DNA from 3 places in the Desulfotomaculum sp. genome. Region 2 is predicted to be linked to each of the others. Evidence: riboswitches for the same ligand, from Rfam matches in the RefSeq annotation. Region 2 holds a riboswitch; each other region holds the start of a gene.

Region 1 (5,919 bases), on a different contig from region 2:
CCAATTTAACCAGTGGTATTATTGGACTGCCGATGGTGGGAAAAACAACAATATTTAATTTATTGACCAACTCGAATCAGGAAACATCAAATTTCCTCAGTGGTAAAACCGAAACCATTACTGCATCTGCCAAAATACCAGATAAAAGAATTGATTTTTTAGTGAACATGTACAAGCCGCGTAAAACTACCTTTGCCCAGATTCAATTTAGTGAAGTACCAGGCTTGGTACGGGGTTCCAGTGAAGGGAAGGGTGTTGGCAACCAATTCCTCAGTGCCGTTCGTAATGCTGACTTATTGGTTCATGTGGTAAGAGCCTTTGAGAACTCAGACGTACCCCATGTGGAAGATGAGATTAATCCGATGCGGGATATAGAAACCATTGCCGTAGAGATTCTTTTGGCTGATATGGATCTGGTGGAAAAGAGAATTGAAAGAATTCAGTCGGGTAAAAAGATTACCAAGGAAAACGCCTTTGAATTAGAAGTCTTAAAGAAATGTTTGCAGGCTTTGGAGGATGAAAGTCCCATTAGCCAATTGGGTTTAACCGATGAAGAAAAAGCAACTCTGAAAAACTATGCCTTTTTGACTGAGAAACCCATGATGCTGGTAATCAACATTGATGAAGACCAGTTTAGGGAAGGAAGCTACCCGGGTAAGGCCAATGTGGAAAAATACGCTGCAGAAAAGGGCATTGCTGTCATAGAGATATGTGGCCGTATAGAAATGGAAATCAGCCAATTGCCAGACGAGGACCGGGAACTATTTATGGAAGACCTGGGTATCAAGGAATTGGGTATCGATCGTTTGGCTCAGGCAGCCTATGAATATTTAGGTTTAATTTCCTTCCTAACTGCTGGGGAGGATGAGGTGCGGGCCTGGACAATCAGGCGCAGCACAGATGCCAAAAGAGCGGCAGGAAAGATTCACTCCGATATTGAACGCGGCTTTATCCGCGCTGAGGTTATTGCCTTTGCAGACCTGTCGGCCACTGGTTCCATGGCCAAAGCCAAAGAAAAGGGCGTCCTCCGCTTGGAAGGTAAAGAATATACCGTACAGGATGGAGATATTATTAATTTTAGATTTAATGTTTAATTTTGCATATATGGTAAATGGCAGCCCTGCCAAGGGGCTGCTTTTTCAGCCTTCAGCCAGCCGTTTTGTCATTCTGAGCTAGCGAAGGATCTTTCCAGTATGAGTATGCTTTAGCCCCTACTTGAGTTAAAATATAACAAGTAAGGCATAATCACCAAACGGGAGTCGATTTATTTGAAATGGGATGTTTTAGTGGTTGGGGGAGGCCCCGCTGGCATGATGGCGGCAGCCCGGGCAGCTATGCTGGGGGCACGGGTGCTGCTGCTGGAGAAAAATGAATCCCTGGGCAGAAAAATGCTCATTACTGGCGGGGGACGTTGCAACCTAACCAATTGTGCTGATATTAATGAAATGATTGTCAATATTCCGGGCAATGGTAAATTTGTCTATGGTGCCTTACACCGATTTTCAGGCGAAGATTTAAGAAGTTTTTTACGCACCCTAGGGATTAAGACGAAAGTAGAAGAAAGAGGGCGGGTTTTTCCGGTTAGTGACCGGGCCGCCGATGTGGTTCAGGCACTTACTGGGTACCTAAAGCAAATTGGTGTGAAAATAAGTTATGCCGTTAAGGTAAGTTCTCTTTTGGTGGCGGATCAAACCTGTCAGGGTGTCAAAATAAATGACCAGGTCGTAACTGCTAAAGCAGTGGTGGTAGCCACCGGCGGGCTTTCTTATCCTGCCACTGGCAGCACCGGGGATGGTTACAAGCTGGCCCGGCAGGTGGGGCATTCAGTGACCCCATTGTTGCCTGCGGCTGTTTCCATTACCTGTAACGACCCCTGGATACTCAACCGAGAGGTGCAGGGACTTTCTTTAAAGGACGTAACCATCACCCTTTACAATCAAAAAGGAAAAACAATGGCAGCGGAGGTTGGCGATGTTATTGTAACCCACTGGGGTCTTTCGGGTCCCGGTGCTCTGCGGGTAAGCAGACCAGTGGCACTGGCCTGTCAGAAGGATAGCCAGGCCTTAATCCAAGGAAAAATAGATTTGTTCCCCGGCTACCCCTTGGGTGACCTAGAACAAAAACTAACAAAAAACCTTGACCAAGCCGGCAAGCGTTCCATAAAAAATAGTTTAGCCGAAAGCATACCAGAGAGGTTGACCAAAGTGATCCTACGGTTGGTTGATATTCCCTTAGAGCGTCCTTCAAATAGGGTAAGCCACCACGAGATAAGCAATCTGACTGCTTTATTGAAGGGTTTGCCAATTCATATAACCGGTACCAGACCCATTCAAGAGGCCACAATAACTGCCGGAGGAATTAAAGTAAATGAAATAAATCCCCGGACAATGGAATCCAAGCTGATGAAAGGTCTGTTTTTTGCCGGAGAAGTTCTGGATGTGGATGCACAGACGGGTGGTTTTAATATGCAGGTGGCCTTTAGCACTGGCTATGTGGCAGGGGAGTCTGCGGCAAATTTTATCTAATTAATATCTTGACGAAAAAGCTAAACCTATTGTACATTACAATAATAAAATAAAAATTTTGCACTTATCAAGAGTGGTGGAGGGACTGGCCCTATGAAACCCGGCAACCGGCCATTTATGGCGGCGGTGCCAACTCCTGCAGGGACTTTTGTTTCTTGAAAGATAAGGTGTGCGACGGGATTTCGATCACCCATAACGCCCTTATTGGGTGTTTTTTTATTATGGTAATTATTGGAGGATTATATGCTGCTGCCACAAATAGCTTTAAAGATTCCACCAGCCAAGGTACTTCGTTACCTGGGCATAAAAAATTCAACGGACCATTGGCCGGAATTGCTTAGGCAGATTGAAGCGGTTATTCAAGCCGGGAAAGTTTTAGCCACACCTACGGCGGCAATTAATCAAGTACCCTTTTATCTAGAGCAGCAGGGGGTTGCCATTGGCTCGATGCCTGACCTTGTGCTTGGAGATGCTGCATTAAGAAAAATTAGTGCTGTAAGCGTGGTGGCAGTAACAGTTGGGGAAGCTATCGAACAAGAAGTGACACGGTTATTTAATAAGGGCGAAACAACCAAGGGAGTTATCCTGGATGCAGTGGGAACTGTGGCGGTGGAAGAACTGTCAGAGCAAGTAATTGGCCTGGCAGCCCGCCAGATGAGAGTAAGGGGATTATATGCCACGGCCAAGCTAGGCCCTGGTTATCAAGACATGCCGCTGGAGTATTTGCCGGCAGTGCTTCAATTGGCTGAAGCGTGGCAGATAAATATAGCTTGCAATGAGTTTTGCCAGATGAAACCCTCAAAATCCCTATGTTTTTTTATTGGTTGGGTGCCAGAGCCGCCTAAAATACGTGGGAAATGTGACCTGTGTCAGAAGGCTGATTGTCTATATCGTTGCTGGAATGGAAGGAGAGAAGAATTTGTCCTTTAGAGAAAGAGTTCAAAAAGAAGTTTTAATCATTGATGGTGCCATGGGTACATTGTTGCAACAGAGGGGACTTCCCGGGGGTTGGTGTCCAGAGGAATGGAACCTCAGCCAGCCCGAGATTATTAAGGAAATTCATAAACTGTATCTAGAAGCAGGGGCAGACATCATAACGACCAACACCTTTGGGGCCATCGGATTAAAATTGGCGGACTATAACCTGGCTGATCAGGTCAAAGAAATTAACCGGCAGGCCGTTATCATCGCGAAAGAGGCGGCCAGGCCATACGGAGCAATGGTAGCCGGTTCAGTGGGACCCCTGGGTAAGTTTTTGCAACCACTGGGTACCATGACCTTTGATCAAGCCTATGAGCAATTTTATGAACAATGCCTGGCAATGGTGGAGGCAGGTGTTGATTTAATCCTCTTTGAAACCTTTGGCGACATCGGAGAAATGCGTGCAGCCCTCATTGCTGCTGCAGATGCCGGCAATGTACCAGTGGTGGCTAGCTTTACCTTTGATGAAACGGGTCGCACCTTTACCGGTACCGACCCGGAAACCGCCGCAGTGGTGGCTGAAAGACTTGGTGTTGCTGCCATTGGGGTCAATTGTTCAGTGGGACCCCGTCAATTGGAAAAGGTGGTTCAGACCCTTACAGAAAGTACGAACCTGCCGATCTTGGTTTCACCAAATGCCGGTATGCCGGAAATTATGGATGGTAAAACCGTTTTTCGGGAGACACCAGAGACCATGGCCCAGTATGCCGAGCGTTTTGTCACCTATGGGGCCTCTATTCTGGGCGGTTGCTGTGGCACCACCCCCGAGCATATCCAGGCAATTTATGGCCGGGTAAAGAAACTTAAAAGAAAACCCCGGAGTAAAACCTTTGGTTTAAGGGTAGCCAGCCGGGTTAAAACCGTGACCATTGATCCCCAGGGTATACCCGTAGCCATCGGGGAGCGTCTCAACCCCACCGGCAAAAAGGCTTTGCAAGAAGAAATTCGTGCAGGGAAAACGGAAATTACCAGACGGGATGCTTTGGCTCAGGTACAAGCCGGGGCGGAAATTTTAGACGTTAACGTTGGAGTGGGCGGGGTAGACCAGATTTCGGCCATGGAGCGAGCCATTCAGGCCATTCAGGTTTTGGTAGAAGCTCCCCTATGTATCGATAGTACAGACCCTCAGGTAATCGAACAGGCTTTAAAACTGTACCACGGCAAGGCGATTATCAATTCTGTCAATGGTGAAGAAAGTAGCATCGAAACAATCCTACCCCTGGCCAAACGCTATGGGGCGGCCCTGATTGGTTTAACTCTGGATGAGCAAGGTATTCCAGCCACAGTCCAGGGTAGGCTGGAGGTGGCGCGAAAGCTGGTGCAAAAAACCGAAGAGTGGGGTATTCCCAGACAGGATTTGATGCTGGATTGTCTGGTGTTAACTGTCAGTGCCCAACCGGAAGGAGTACCGCAAACCCTCGAAGCCATTAGACGGGTAAAGAAGGAACTGGGAGTAACCACTAGTTTGGGGGTCAGCAATGTTTCCTTTGGCCTGCCAAACCGCGGCTTGATCAATACGGCATTCTTTGCCATGGCCTTATATGCCGGCTTGGATGCAGCCATCCTAAATCCCCAGGATGAACGTATGATGGAAACCCTGAGGGCCTCTGCCGTGCTGCTGGCCCGGGATGTCAGGGCTGAGAAGTACATTGCCAGGGAGCAACAGGCAGCGAACGGTCCTCAAGTGGCAAAGCCCCAAGAGAAGTTGGCCACTACTCCCTTGGAAGTTTTATACCAGGCAGTGCTTTCCGGGGACAAAGATAATGTTGTGACATACATTGATGAAGCCTTGGCCACAGGGCTATCGCCAATGGAATTGTTGGATAAAGCCTTAGTGCCTGGGATCGAGGAAGTGGGACGAAGATATGGGCTAGGTATTTACTTTTTGCCGCAGTTAATGATGGCCGGTGAGACCATGACCAAAAGCTTTGAACATTTACGTCCGGAATTGGCCAAGGGGCCCTCTAAAAAAGCAGGCACAGTGGTGATGGCAACGGTTAAGGGAGATATCCACGACATCGGCAAAAATATTGTCTCGGTAATGCTGTCTAACCATGGTTTTGATGTCATAGACCTGGGCAAAAATGTACCCAATGAGGAGATTGTCCGGGTGGCAGCAGAAAAAAATGCTGAGATTATTGGTTTAAGTGCCTTAATGACCACCACCATGGTGAATATGCCTGAAATAATTAAGCAAGTGAAAGAACAGGGGCTACGGTGCAAAGTAATGGTGGGTGGGGCTGCGGTTACGGAACAATATGCCCAGGAAATCGGGGCCGATGGTTATGCCGTTGATGCGGTGGAAGCAGTAAATATGGTTAAAAAATTGGTATGTTAACTTCAAAAGAGGGTTTGCCTTGGATAAAATAGAAATTGTTTTTCAGCCAATGGGGAAATCAATTGAGGTATCACC
Region 2 (5,919 bases):
CAGTATATCGTCCATTTTAACGGCCAGATTCAAAATATCTTCCCGTTCCAGAGGTGTTATAAAAGTTTTGTTTAATTCCTTATAGATGCTATGGGTGTAGCGATCACCTTTTTTTTCCAAGTCTTGAATATCCGTCAAAGCTTTTCTCTCAGTGCCGGGTTTGTGTATTTCGGAGCTGAATTCTTCAGCAGCCTCGGTAATGTTTTTTGAAATAGCGATGAAGGTTTCAAAGAAAATATCCTTCTTCTTAAATAACATACAGTCCCCCCCAAGGAAATATTTTTTATCCTTGTCCATGAAAGAGTATACCACATACAGTTTGTTAATGTTAAAAAATTAAAAAGACTTAAAGAAAAATTAACAATCAAGTGAAAAAATGTGCATGTACCAAAAACATAAGAAGGTTTTTATAAAAGGGACACGCACACGGTTAAAAAATATAACTATATTCTCCTCATAAAACCCTCCTCTATTCGACATAATTCTTATTTCCATGAATTTACTTGAAAATCCTTCGCCAGAACTTTCTAACTACTTTTTTTATGTGAACAAGCACATTTTAATCGTTTCCCACGTAGCATAAAGTAGATAAGTATTTTTGTTACGGAGGGATGCTAAGTGACCGCAGGTATCATTACCTTAATAGCCCTTTCGGTTTTAAATGGCATTGCAATTTTGGTTTCCTATATTTCATCCGGCAGTTTGCCAGATCCCTTATCCCCCGAGGAAGAGAGGGAATGGTTATTAAGATTAGCCAAAGGGGATAAATTGGCTAAAACGGTATTAATAGAACGGAACCTAAGATTAGTTGCTAAGATTGCCAATAAGTTAAAAGACAATGGTGTGGAAAAACAAGACCTCTTTCAAATTGGTGTAATTGGTTTAATTAAGGGAGTAGATACCTTTGACATGACCAAAGCCAGAAAGTTTTCAACCTATGCCGGGGTTTGTATTCAAAATGAGATGCTGATGGTGCTGCGCAAACAAAAGACCATGAGAAATACCATCTCCATTTCAGAACCTCTGGATTATGATAAAGATGGGGGACTTTTGGAATTGCAAGATACCCTGATGAACGAAGATACCCCGGTGGATGAGGTGGTAGAAACCAGTTTGGAAGTGGAAAGACTGGAAAAGGCCCTGCAAAAACTATCTCCCAGGGAACAGGCAGTCATAAAATTAAGATACGGCCTAGATGGCGGTCAGGAATATACCCAACGGGAGGTAGGCCAGCAGCTAGCCATTTCACGTTCCTTCATCTCCCGCATTGAAAGCAGCTCCATTCATAAGCTGTACAAAGAAATGTCTCATTCCTAGCCATCAGCCGTCAGCTATTAGCTGTATCTAACATTGAAAGGCGGCAAAGCCCATGGCCCACGGCTATTTTCAGGGTAAGATAGCTAACCGGGTAACAGCTAAAGGCTAAAAGCAAAGTCCCCCGGAGTTTTCCGGGGGACTTGCGGTTATGGATTAAAATGTTGCTACAACGGCACCTTTGTAGGTGTCTTCGATAAATTTCTTAACTTCTGGGCTCTTTAAAGCTTCGGTCAGTTTTTTGATTTCTTCACGGTTTTCGTCCCCTTTGCGGATGGCTAAAATGTTGCCATAGGTGTCAGCGGCTTCAGATTGAGCATCTTCGGCCACCATGGCATCGGTGGGAACAAAGTTGGCTTGGACGGCAAAGTTACCGTTAATTACTGCACCAGCTAGATCATCGACGGAACGGGGGAGTTGAGCAGCTTCTAATTCAATAACTTCTACTTTCTTCTCTACGATATCCCGTACTGTGGCACTGATGCCAACGCCTTCCTTAAGTTTCAGCAGACCAGCCTCTTCTAAAACAGCCAGGGCTCTACCACCGTTGGTGGGGTCGTTGGGAATACCAATTTTGTCGCCTTCTTTAAATTCGCTGACGGCGGTAATTTTCTTGGAGAAAAGACCCATTGGTTCAAAGTGAATTTTGGCAGTATAGCTTAATTCCATACTCTTTTGGTTGTTGAATTCTTCAAGGTAAGGTAGGTGCTGGAAGTAGTTAGCATCCAGCAGCTTGTCATTAAGGGCCAGGTTGGGTTGTACATAATCGTTAAATTCCACGATTTCCAGTTGGATGCCATCCTTCTCTAAAATAGGTTTCACTATTTTTAATATTTCAGCATGGGGTACCGGGGTAGCGCCAACCTTTAATACCTTCGCTTCTTTATCATCATTAGCAGCTTGTGGTTGTTCCTTTTCGCCGCCGCAGCCAACCAGCAGCAGGCTGAGAGATAGCAGGCAAGTTAACAGTAACGCAAACTTCTTTTTCACGGAAACTCCTCCTTAGTTTTTGTTAAATTTTTCGGCAAGTATATTGCCAAGGGTTTGCATGATTTGAACCATAATAACTAGAATGACCACGGTGGTTACCATTACTACTGAATCAAACCGCATGTAGCCGTAACGTATGGCCAGATCCCCTAGGCCACCTCCTCCCACGACACCGGCCATGGCAGAGTAACCAACCACGGCAATGGCCGTAATAGTCGTACCTAAAATAATACCAGGCAGGGCCTCAGGAAGCAGTACCTTGCGAATAATTTGCCAGGTGCTGGCCCCCATTGCCAGAGAAGCCTCGACCACCCCCCAGTTTACTTCCTTTAAAGAAGTTTCCACCATTCTAGCCACAAAGGGAGCGGCGGCAACGGTGAGGGGTACAATGGCCGCGGTGGTTCCGATGGTGGTGCCCACCACAAATTTGGTAAAGGGACCCAGGGCCAGTAATAAAATAATGAAGGGATAGGAGCGAAAGATGTTCACGATGGATCCTAAAACCCTATTAAGTGTCAAATTTTCTTTTATGTGACCCTTGTCGGTAATAACTAAAATCACACCAAGGGGGATGCCTAGAACGGAGGCAAAGACCACAGATACAATTGTCATATATAAGGTATCCCAGGTAGCTTTAATGATTTCAGGTGATAAATTAGACAGGTGGGAGAGAACTTCATTAGACATCCTTTAACACCTCAATTCTTAAACCCTGTTTCTGCAAATATGTCACTGCCTTTTGGCAACTTATATGGGAACCCATACACTCAATAATTAACATACCAAAGGCTGTATCTTGAATTTGATCAATATTACCGTAAAGGATGTTAACATCTACATCAAATTGTTTGACCAGAGTTGAAATCACTGGTTCATCGGTGGTATCACCAATGAAAGAAACTCGTATGATTTGCCCTTCACCCTTTTCTAGTAGGCGTTCCTTAACTTTGTCTGGTACATCGGTATTAATGATAGTTTGGACAAAACGTCGGGTGGTTGGGTGTTGGGGCTGGGTGAAGACATCAATGACCAAGCCGGCTTCAATGATTTTCCCTTTTTCAATGACCGCCACGGAATCGCAAATTTCTGAAATAACCTTCATTTCATGGGTAATCATCAGAATTGTTAGATCCAGTTTGCGGTTAATATCCTTTAACAGCTCTAGAATTGAGCTGGTTGTAGCAGGGTCCAGGGCCGAGGTAGCTTCATCACACAGCAGTACAATGGGGTCATTGGCTAGGGCCCGGGCGATGCCCACCCGTTGTTTCTGCCCACCGGATAGTTGGCTGGGGTAGGCATTGGCTTTATCCGTTAGGCCTACCAACTCCAATAATTTGGTAACCTTTTCTTGGCTTGTTTCTTTGTCCACACCGCTTATCTCTAAAGGGAAGGAGACATTTTCATGGACTGTTCGTGATGACAATAGATTAAAGTGTTGGAAGATCATACCAATCTTTTGGCGACTGGCCCTTAGTCCTGCTTCACTTAATTTGGTCATTTCCTGACCATTTACTTTAATACTGCCGGAAGTAGGCTTTTCCAACATATTAACGCAGCGTATCAGGGTACTTTTACCGGCACCACTGAAACCAATGATACCGTAAATTTCGCCCTTGCGAACTCTCAAACTTACACTGTCCAGGGCCTTAACATCTCCGGCACTGGAATGATAAATCTTGGTTAGGTCTTTAATTTCTATCAATGATATCAACCTTCCTTGATTGCTGAGTTTAGTGTGCCCGTTTCTAAATAAATGAGGCCCCTTCTGGGCAGACCAGAAGAGGCCATAATATACCTATGCCCCCTCCTTATCTTTCAGAAGAATGTTCTTCTGCAGGAATTAGCACCTTTCTCAAGAAATTTCTAAGAAGGTTGCCGGGCGTCTCAGGGCCAGTCCCTCAGCCTCTCTGGATAAGAAGAATATATTATTAAATTGACTAATGATGATTTTATGCTATGTCTTTAAATTTGTCAATGATTATTTATAGGCAACTTGGAAAAACTTTTACACCTCAGAAAAAATTACCGTCCACAAACTTGCATGATTCTTCTTATAAAGAAGGAAAATAATAATGATTAAATTTAAAGGAGGGGTTGCTATGAGCCGCAGACTAAAGTCCCGGGATAATGGAAAACATAAGCAAGTTCCCAAGTATTCGACGGACCGTAAAACGGTGAAACCACCTCCGGATAATAGTGTTGGGGTTACCTATGTATAAATAAAAACGGCCGTTTTCCGGCCGTTTTTATTTATTTTGAAAAAATCAAGTGAAAGGAAGAACTTGTTTCTTTCGGGAACTTTTCCTGGGGTCTTTGAATATTTTGTCATACCTTTAAATAAGGAAGTGAGAGAGATGCTTTCCCCCGATATGGACCCTAAGGAATTAAAAGGTTTAATACCCCTGTTTACCAAAGAAGATATGGAAGAACTATTAAAAGAGATAGAAGATATCATCCGTTACGAGCAAGACATAAAAAGGCTGATGCGTTTGTTTGACAATCGAAAAATAGTGGAGGATGCCATTGATCATTTATAAAATCCTGTGATTACTGTGGATAACCATGATAAATGTGGGTAACTCTGTGGATAACGTGTTATTATTACTGAAAAACTGTTTATAACTTACTTCCAAGAATGATTAATTCAGGAATAAATTCTGTATTTCGGGCAAAAATATAGTTCACATAATCTACGCAATGAATTGCTCTGCTTCGGCAGAGAATTTTTTTGCCCATCGGATTATTCGCAAACTTTATGGCTTAATGTTTTAGATTTACAATGTTTGGTTAGTATTATAACGGTCCCTTAAAGTCTGCAGGGATTAACTTTCAAAGGGAGTGTCGCCTAGCTATTTTTCAGTAGTTGTCAGTGACACTCCCCTTCTTATTAAATGTGCTTATATATTCGTTTGCCATATAAACCCTCACAGATTTGGGTTAAAATTAACAGAACCACAAAATTAAGCAGGAAATCATAGAGTATGCTGTAGTTTCCTAAAAAGGAAAGGTTACCAACTTTAATGGCGACATAAGAAGCAATTTCTGCAATGATAGTAAAAAATAATAATATTGGGATTTTTTTACTAAAGTCATCTTTCATATAACTTATTACGAGTATTCCTGCCGCTGCACCCCAAAGGGGATTTAATAAAGGGACCCCGGCAACTAATACCCAACCTTTGTTAAACTGGATTAGGCCAAGTGAAATTAAAACATATTCAACCATGAATAATATAGCTGCGGCTATGATGCCGATGGGTAATAATTCTTTAATTCTTTGTGGTTTAATTAAAACAAAAACCAATACCCATAGTACAATAGCATAAATAGGATTAATCCACGTTTGTAGAAATTCCATTTTACCCCTCCAATTTTCTCCAGATAATATAGCATATTATTTACAGATAGGATGTAATTTATAAGCACCCCAATAGAAGAACCGAGGTCCGAGACCTCGGTTTTTAAGATACAATTCCTTTATATATTGCCATTTTACGGTTGAGCTGTTGGTAAACCAGACTACTTACCAACAGAATGACAGAGGTCATGACAATGGCACCTCCTGGTGCCAGATTCATGTAAAAGGAGGCAAAGACACCAATAAAGATAGCTGTT
Region 3 (5,919 bases), on a different contig from region 2:
ACTACCAGAGCCGAAGCCGCCACGGTTATGGTGCGGTTGATCAATTATAAAGCAAATAATAAATAGCCATCAGCCATCGGCCGTCAGCTTTTTTGGCTTAGGGTATCCCTGGGGGGCGGTCAGGGGCCATGGCACCACAAACAATGTTTCATCCTGAGTGATAGCGAAGGATCTTGAACAGGGGAGTGTCGCAATACTACTTTTCGGTAGCGAGCGACACCTCTTTTTTATTCCCCTGTTTGTCGAAGACTGCAGGATATGGGGAGGGGAAGTAGAATATACTACTCTTGTTGTATTTATGACGCGGGAGGTTTTGTATTTTGTCCACTGGAAAGATGATTGCCCGGGCCACCCTGGTGGTGGCGGTCATAAACCTACTCTCACGGATTTTAGGATTTGTGCGGGAGCAGGTCATAGCTTATATGTTTGGTGCCACCAATGTTACCGATGCCTACGTGGTGGCTTACAATATTCCCAATGCGGTTTTCGCCATTGTCATTGGAGCATTGGCCACCGTTGTGGTACCGGTATTTAGCGAATATGTTGCCAAAGGTCAAAGGGAAGAGGCTTGGCGACTCTTTAACACAGTAATTACCATGGTCATAATTATCTTCACCATCGTTACCGTTGGCGGCATCTTTGCGGCCCCCCTATTGGTTAAATTGACCGCCCCTGGCCTAAGCGCAGAAACCGCCAGTTTAGCCAGCCGCCTAACGGTAATTATGTTGCCGATTCTGGTATTTTATGGCCTATCCACCGTCTTCCAAGGGCTGCTCAATGCCAATCAGGTTTTTGGCATCCCTGCCCTTAGTGTTAGCGTGACCAACTTGACCATTATCATTTCTGCCCTGACCCTGGGTGGTATTTATGGTATTGATGGCTTGGCCGCCGGAACGGTCTTGGGTTTTGTGCTGGCGGCATTGATGCAGGTGCCCAAGCTGAAAAAAGTTGGTTTTACGTTCCGCTTTACCTTGGATCGTCATCATCCCGGCGTCAAGAAGGTTCTCTATCTGGTTATGCCGGTGGCCATCGGAACCTCACTCAATCAGATTTACCTGATCATTGACCGGGTCTTGGCCTCAGGCCTGGCAGAAGGCAGTATTTCAGCCTTAAACTACGCCAACCGCATTATTCTAATGCCCATTACCTTTTTTGTCCTGGCCATTGGTACCGCCTTTTATCCAACCATTACCACCTTGGCAGCCCAGGGTAAACAGCAGGAACTGGCGGAAACCGTGCTGCGGGCCATTCGCATGGTAATCCTCTTTGCCTTACCTGCCGGTGTGGGCCTGATGGTACTGGCCACCCCGGTAATTAAACTGCTCTTTGAACACGGTCAATTTGGCCCCAGGGCCACCGAAATGACAGCCATGGCCCTGTTTTTCTATGGCATCGGGCTGGTTGGACAGGCAGCCAACATTATCTTAACCAGGGCCTTTTACGCCCAGCAGGATACAAGAACACCGGTTAAATTAATGGCTGTCACCGTGGCAATAAACCTGGCCTTTAGTCTCTTGCTGATTGGTCCCTTGAAGCACGGCGGTTTGGCCCTGGCCAATTCCATTGCTTCCCTAATTAACACCGTGATGTTGACTTGGTTTCTTAATAAAAGGATTCCCGGCCTGTGGAATGCCAGTGCCCTAACTTTTCTCTGGCAAACTGCCTTAGCCACCACGGCCATGGCGGCTGTGGCTTGGGGTGTAAATGCCACCGGGGCTGGTGTCTTTGCTGCCTATGGCACATTGGGTTTGGCGGTTCAAGTGGGAGCCAGCATTGCGGCGGCCCTACTGGTCTTTGTATTGGCGGTTTTCCTATTGCGTATGGATGAGGCCAAGATGATCACCCGCTATGCGGGAAAATTTCTTAGCAAATTACGCACCTCCCGGGATTAAGTTGACGCACCAATGCATCTGTTAGCGCATAGCATAGGGCTAGGAGGTGCTAGCTATGATTAAAGCAACCCAGCTATCTGCTAAAGATATTGTTAACTTAAACGATGGAGCTAAACTGGGTCCGGTGAAGGACCTGCATATAGACCCGGAAACAGGCAGTGTAGTGGCCATTGTGCTGGAGGCTCCCCGACGCTATTTTGGTCTGGTAAGGTCTGGGCGGGATATGGTAATTCCCTGGAACCAAGTTAAAAAATTTGGTGTTGACACGGTGCTGGTGGAGTTACAGCCCATGGATAGTTCTCATACCGAAAATGGCGGCAATGGGCTTTAGGTTTTAAACCATCACCTATGTCATTTTGCGTTATCTCTTAGGATAACACTAAGTTTAATAGATTTTATTTGACACAATGTGTCTGCTTTGCTAAAATTAATCTGGCAATTTTGCTAATGTTCGTGCTCATCAAGAGAGGTGGAGGGACTGGCCCGATGAAACCCGGCAACCTCACGTAAGGTGCCAAGTCCTGCGGGAAGTTTATTCCTGACAGATGAGGTGATTGAGGAAGGCTGGGAAAATATAACCTCTCCGTTCCGGAGGGGTTTGTTTATTTTTGATGGGAGCGGGAAAAGTTATAGAGGGAGGTATTCCATTGAGCAGAAAACTTTTTACTTCTGAATCCGTAACTGAAGGCCATCCAGATAAAGTGGCCGACCAAATTTCGGATGCTATCTTAGACTCTATTCTGGCCAGAGATCCGCTGGCCCGGGTAGCCTGTGAAACCTTTGTCACTACCGGACTCGTACTGGTGGGAGGAGAAATATCCTGCCAGTGCTATGTAGATATCCCCAAAGTTGTGCGGGAGACGGTCTTAGAAATTGGCTATACCCGTGCTAAATACGGTTTTGATGGGGACACCTGTGCAGTGCTAACGGCTATCGATGAACAATCCCCGGATATTGCCATGGGTGTAGACAAGGCCCTGGAAGCTAAAACAGGTGAAATAAGCGAGGCAGAAATTGAGGCCATTGGTGCCGGTGACCAAGGCATGATGTTTGGTTATGCCACCGATGAAACACCAGAATTAATGCCCCTGCCCATCTCCCTGGCCCATACCATAGCCCGTCGTTTGGCAGAGGTTCGTAAGTCTGGTCTGCTGGACTATTTACGTCCCGATGGTAAAACCCAGGTTACAGTGGAATACGAAGACGACAAACCTGCCCGGATTGACACAATAGTCATTTCCACCCAACACCATCCAGAAGTTAAACTGGAAACCATTCGGCAGGATATGATAGAAAAAGTAGCCCTACCTGTACTGCCGGCCGAATTAGTTGATGAGAAAACTCGTTTCTTGATCAACCCCACCGGCCGCTTCGTCATCGGCGGACCCCACGGCGACGCCGGTCTCACCGGGCGTAAAATTATTGTGGATACCTACGGCGGCCGGGCCCGTCACGGCGGCGGCGCCTTCTCCGGCAAAGATCCCACCAAGGTGGACCGCTCCGCAGCCTATGCTGCCCGTTACGTGGCCAAAAACGTAGTGGCCGCTGGTCTTGCTAAGAGATGCGAAGTACAACTGGCCTACGCCATCGGCGTAGCCCGCCCAGTTTCCGTGAGGGTGCAAACCTTTGGTACCGGTGCAGTCAGCGACGAGGTTATTAGCGACCTAATCAACAAAAACTTCGACCTGCGTCCCGCTGGCATCATCAAGTCCCTGGACCTGCGTCGCCCCATTTACAAACAAACCGCCGCCTACGGCCACTTCGGCCGTCCGGATCTCGACCTCCCCTGGGAGCGGACCGATAAGGCTGAGATTTTACGGGCAGAAGCAGGGGTCAAACCCCAGTAAGACCCCGGTAAAAAATGTCGAAAAAGCACTTCATCTCTTTGGATGAGGTGCTTTTCTTTTTTTGAGGGGGTCAGACCCCCAGACCACCTCAAAGATCGAATCCCCACAAAGCACGTCAAAAAAGCACTTCCCACAGGATGAAGTGCTTTTTTGATTAATAGGCCAGTCTTCGTAATTATTTCTTGTATTTTTCTTTCATTTCTTGCACCAACAACTTATCGTCAGTCGCTGGAACTTTATCAAGTTGATAGGAACTCTTGATTAAATTAAGAGTGTTGCTCAAAGAGAGTAGCCATTCTTCAATGACCTCGTTAGAATAACCTTCGGCTTTAATGGTTTGGATTAACTTAATCAGTTTATGATTATTCCTGTCTGACACAAAGGACTGCATGTCCTCTGGTAAGGTGGGGAAAGTTGAACTAACGGAAATATCGCTTCTGTAGTCATTGCTAAGCCCCAGCAAATAATCAATACTGCAACCAAAAAATTGAGCTAGTTTTTTTAAAGTATCCGGGTCAGGCTGACGCTTTTCTGTCTCATATAGAGCAATGGCAGACTTGCCAACATTTAAGGCTTCGGCCAAGGCCTGCTGGGTAAGATTTTGACTTTCTCTTAATTGCCTCATTCTTTTTCTGAAAATCCCCACACAATACACCTCGAATAAATTATAATCGGGGGTTTTTCTAATTCAATCTGTTGTTTCATAATGAAATCAAAATACTTGACAATGTTTCACATTGAAAATATGATTAGGTATTATTTACAATATTTGGAGGGAACTTTGAGTATGATTATGAATGGTAATGTTAAATTTAACTTAACGAGAATCATGGAAGATAAGATGCAGTATAAAGACTTAATAAAGCATAACAAAAATTTAGAAAGAATAAAGTTAACAGGGGAGCTAACGGCGGGAATTGCCCATGAAATTCGCAATCCGATGACTACCGTTCGGGGGCTGCTGCAATTGCTTATGAAAAAAAAGGAACATTCCAATTTAGAGAGGGATTTTGACATAATGATTAAAGAACTGGATAGAGTAAATTTTATTATTACTGAAGCACTTTTATTGGACCCAACAATTGTAGGGGATTTGAGATTGCATAACTTAAATGTTATCCTACAAGACTTATCGCCGCAAATTATAGCTAAAGCCCGTAGTTTTAACATAAATGTGATCTTTGAATTGGACGTTATTCCAAACCTGGTTTTAAATAAGCAAGAAATTACTAAGCTGATTATGAATCTATCCCAAAATGGTTTGGAAGCTATGCCAACTGGTGGAGTGTTAACTATAAAAACATTTAAGCAGAATGCAGAAATTATTTTAGCCATACAAGATCAGGGGGAGTTCATTAAGCCGGAGGTACTTGAAAAGATGGGAACACCCTTCTTTAGTACCAAAGATCAGGGCACCGGATTGGGTTTGGCTGTCTGCTACAGTATTGCTGACAGACATAATGCCTATATTCAAGTAGAAACTGGCCCCGCAGGAACCAACGTCCTTATCCATTTTCCCATAAGGGGCTAACTAGGTAAGGAATGCCAAAAAACACTCTTGCTATAGAACGAGAGTGTTTTTTGGCATTTTTTGACAAATAGTTTTATTTTTGGCCATAGCATTAATTTGATTTTGTGCCGTATGTCGTAATTATGGAGGATAATGTCGAAAAACAAATATTACAAAAAGCAGGAATAAAAACAAAAGTGTTAGAATATTTCCTCACTTTATTTGTTTTAAGACCTTTGTCATAGGCCATAGAATAAAGGTTACGTTGGGAGGTGTTATATGCCTAGAATTAATAAGGTTCTGCAGATATATAGACGACCTAAAAAACTGAATAGAAGCAGTGAGTAACCGTGAGCGAGGGAGAAATTGTGAAAAATATTACGAGGATGTCGATTTTAAGCGGATTATTGGTTTCTTTGATCTTCATTGGTAGTTTAACAGCTTTCGCAAGTACTTCGGGGAATAACTCTCTATTTTCAGATGTAAGCCCTGACTATAATAACACATTGTATATCAACTACCTAGCCAACCAGGGATTAATCAAAGGTTTTCCCGATGGAACCTTTCGGCCCAATGCTGGTTTAACCCGTGCGGAAGCTGCCGCATTAATGGTGCGGTCTGTTAAAGTTAATGCCGTGGCCGCGGCACCGCAGTTTGTGGATGTAAACGC

The links. A riboswitch is a leader RNA that binds a small molecule or an ion and turns the genes downstream of it on or off. The one in region 2 is predicted to bind S-adenosylmethionine.
Region 1: it holds a riboswitch for S-adenosylmethionine, as region 2 does, so the genes downstream of both, AC1U9Z_RS13915 (Vitamin B12 dependent methionine synthase activation subunit) here and AC1U9Z_RS04690 (methionine ABC transporter ATP-binding protein) in region 2, are expected to answer to the same signal.
Region 3: it holds a riboswitch for S-adenosylmethionine, as region 2 does, so the genes downstream of both, metK (methionine adenosyltransferase) here and AC1U9Z_RS04690 (methionine ABC transporter ATP-binding protein) in region 2, are expected to answer to the same signal.

The regions. Positions count from the first base shown of each region.
Region 1 is NZ_CEVWQM010000025.1:3,924-9,842, reverse strand. It holds gene ychF (redox-regulated ATPase YchF) at 1-1,094, shown strand, start outside; gene AC1U9Z_RS13920 (BaiN/RdsA family NAD(P)/FAD-dependent oxidoreductase) at 1,269-2,525, shown strand; SAM riboswitch class I at 2,587-2,694, shown strand; gene AC1U9Z_RS13915 (Vitamin B12 dependent methionine synthase activation subunit) at 2,769-3,455, shown strand; gene AC1U9Z_RS13910 (homocysteine S-methyltransferase family protein) at 3,445-5,844, shown strand; gene AC1U9Z_RS13905 (ASKHA domain-containing protein) at 5,864-5,919, shown strand, end outside.
Region 2 is NZ_CEVWQM010000005.1:158,056-163,974, forward strand. It holds gene AC1U9Z_RS04670 (DUF47 domain-containing protein) at 1-258, opposite strand, end outside; gene sigK (RNA polymerase sporulation sigma factor SigK) at 619-1,317, shown strand; gene AC1U9Z_RS04680 (MetQ/NlpA family ABC transporter substrate-binding protein) at 1,471-2,304, opposite strand; gene AC1U9Z_RS04685 (methionine ABC transporter permease) at 2,317-2,991, opposite strand; gene AC1U9Z_RS04690 (methionine ABC transporter ATP-binding protein) at 2,984-4,006, opposite strand; SAM riboswitch class I at 4,110-4,222, opposite strand; gene AC1U9Z_RS04695 (hypothetical protein) at 4,659-4,841, shown strand; gene AC1U9Z_RS04700 (hypothetical protein) at 5,192-5,662, opposite strand; gene AC1U9Z_RS04705 (metal ABC transporter permease) at 5,766-5,919, opposite strand, start outside.
Region 3 is NZ_CEVWQM010000026.1:22,548-28,466, forward strand. It holds gene AC1U9Z_RS14280 (S8 family serine peptidase) at 1-66, shown strand, start outside; gene murJ (murein biosynthesis integral membrane protein MurJ) at 321-1,892, shown strand; gene AC1U9Z_RS14290 (YlmC/YmxH family sporulation protein) at 1,948-2,223, shown strand; SAM riboswitch class I at 2,347-2,444, shown strand; gene metK (methionine adenosyltransferase) at 2,540-3,739, shown strand; gene AC1U9Z_RS14300 (helix-turn-helix domain-containing protein) at 3,915-4,364, opposite strand; gene AC1U9Z_RS14305 (ATP-binding protein) at 4,527-5,270, shown strand; gene AC1U9Z_RS14310 (S-layer homology domain-containing protein) at 5,618-5,919, shown strand, end outside.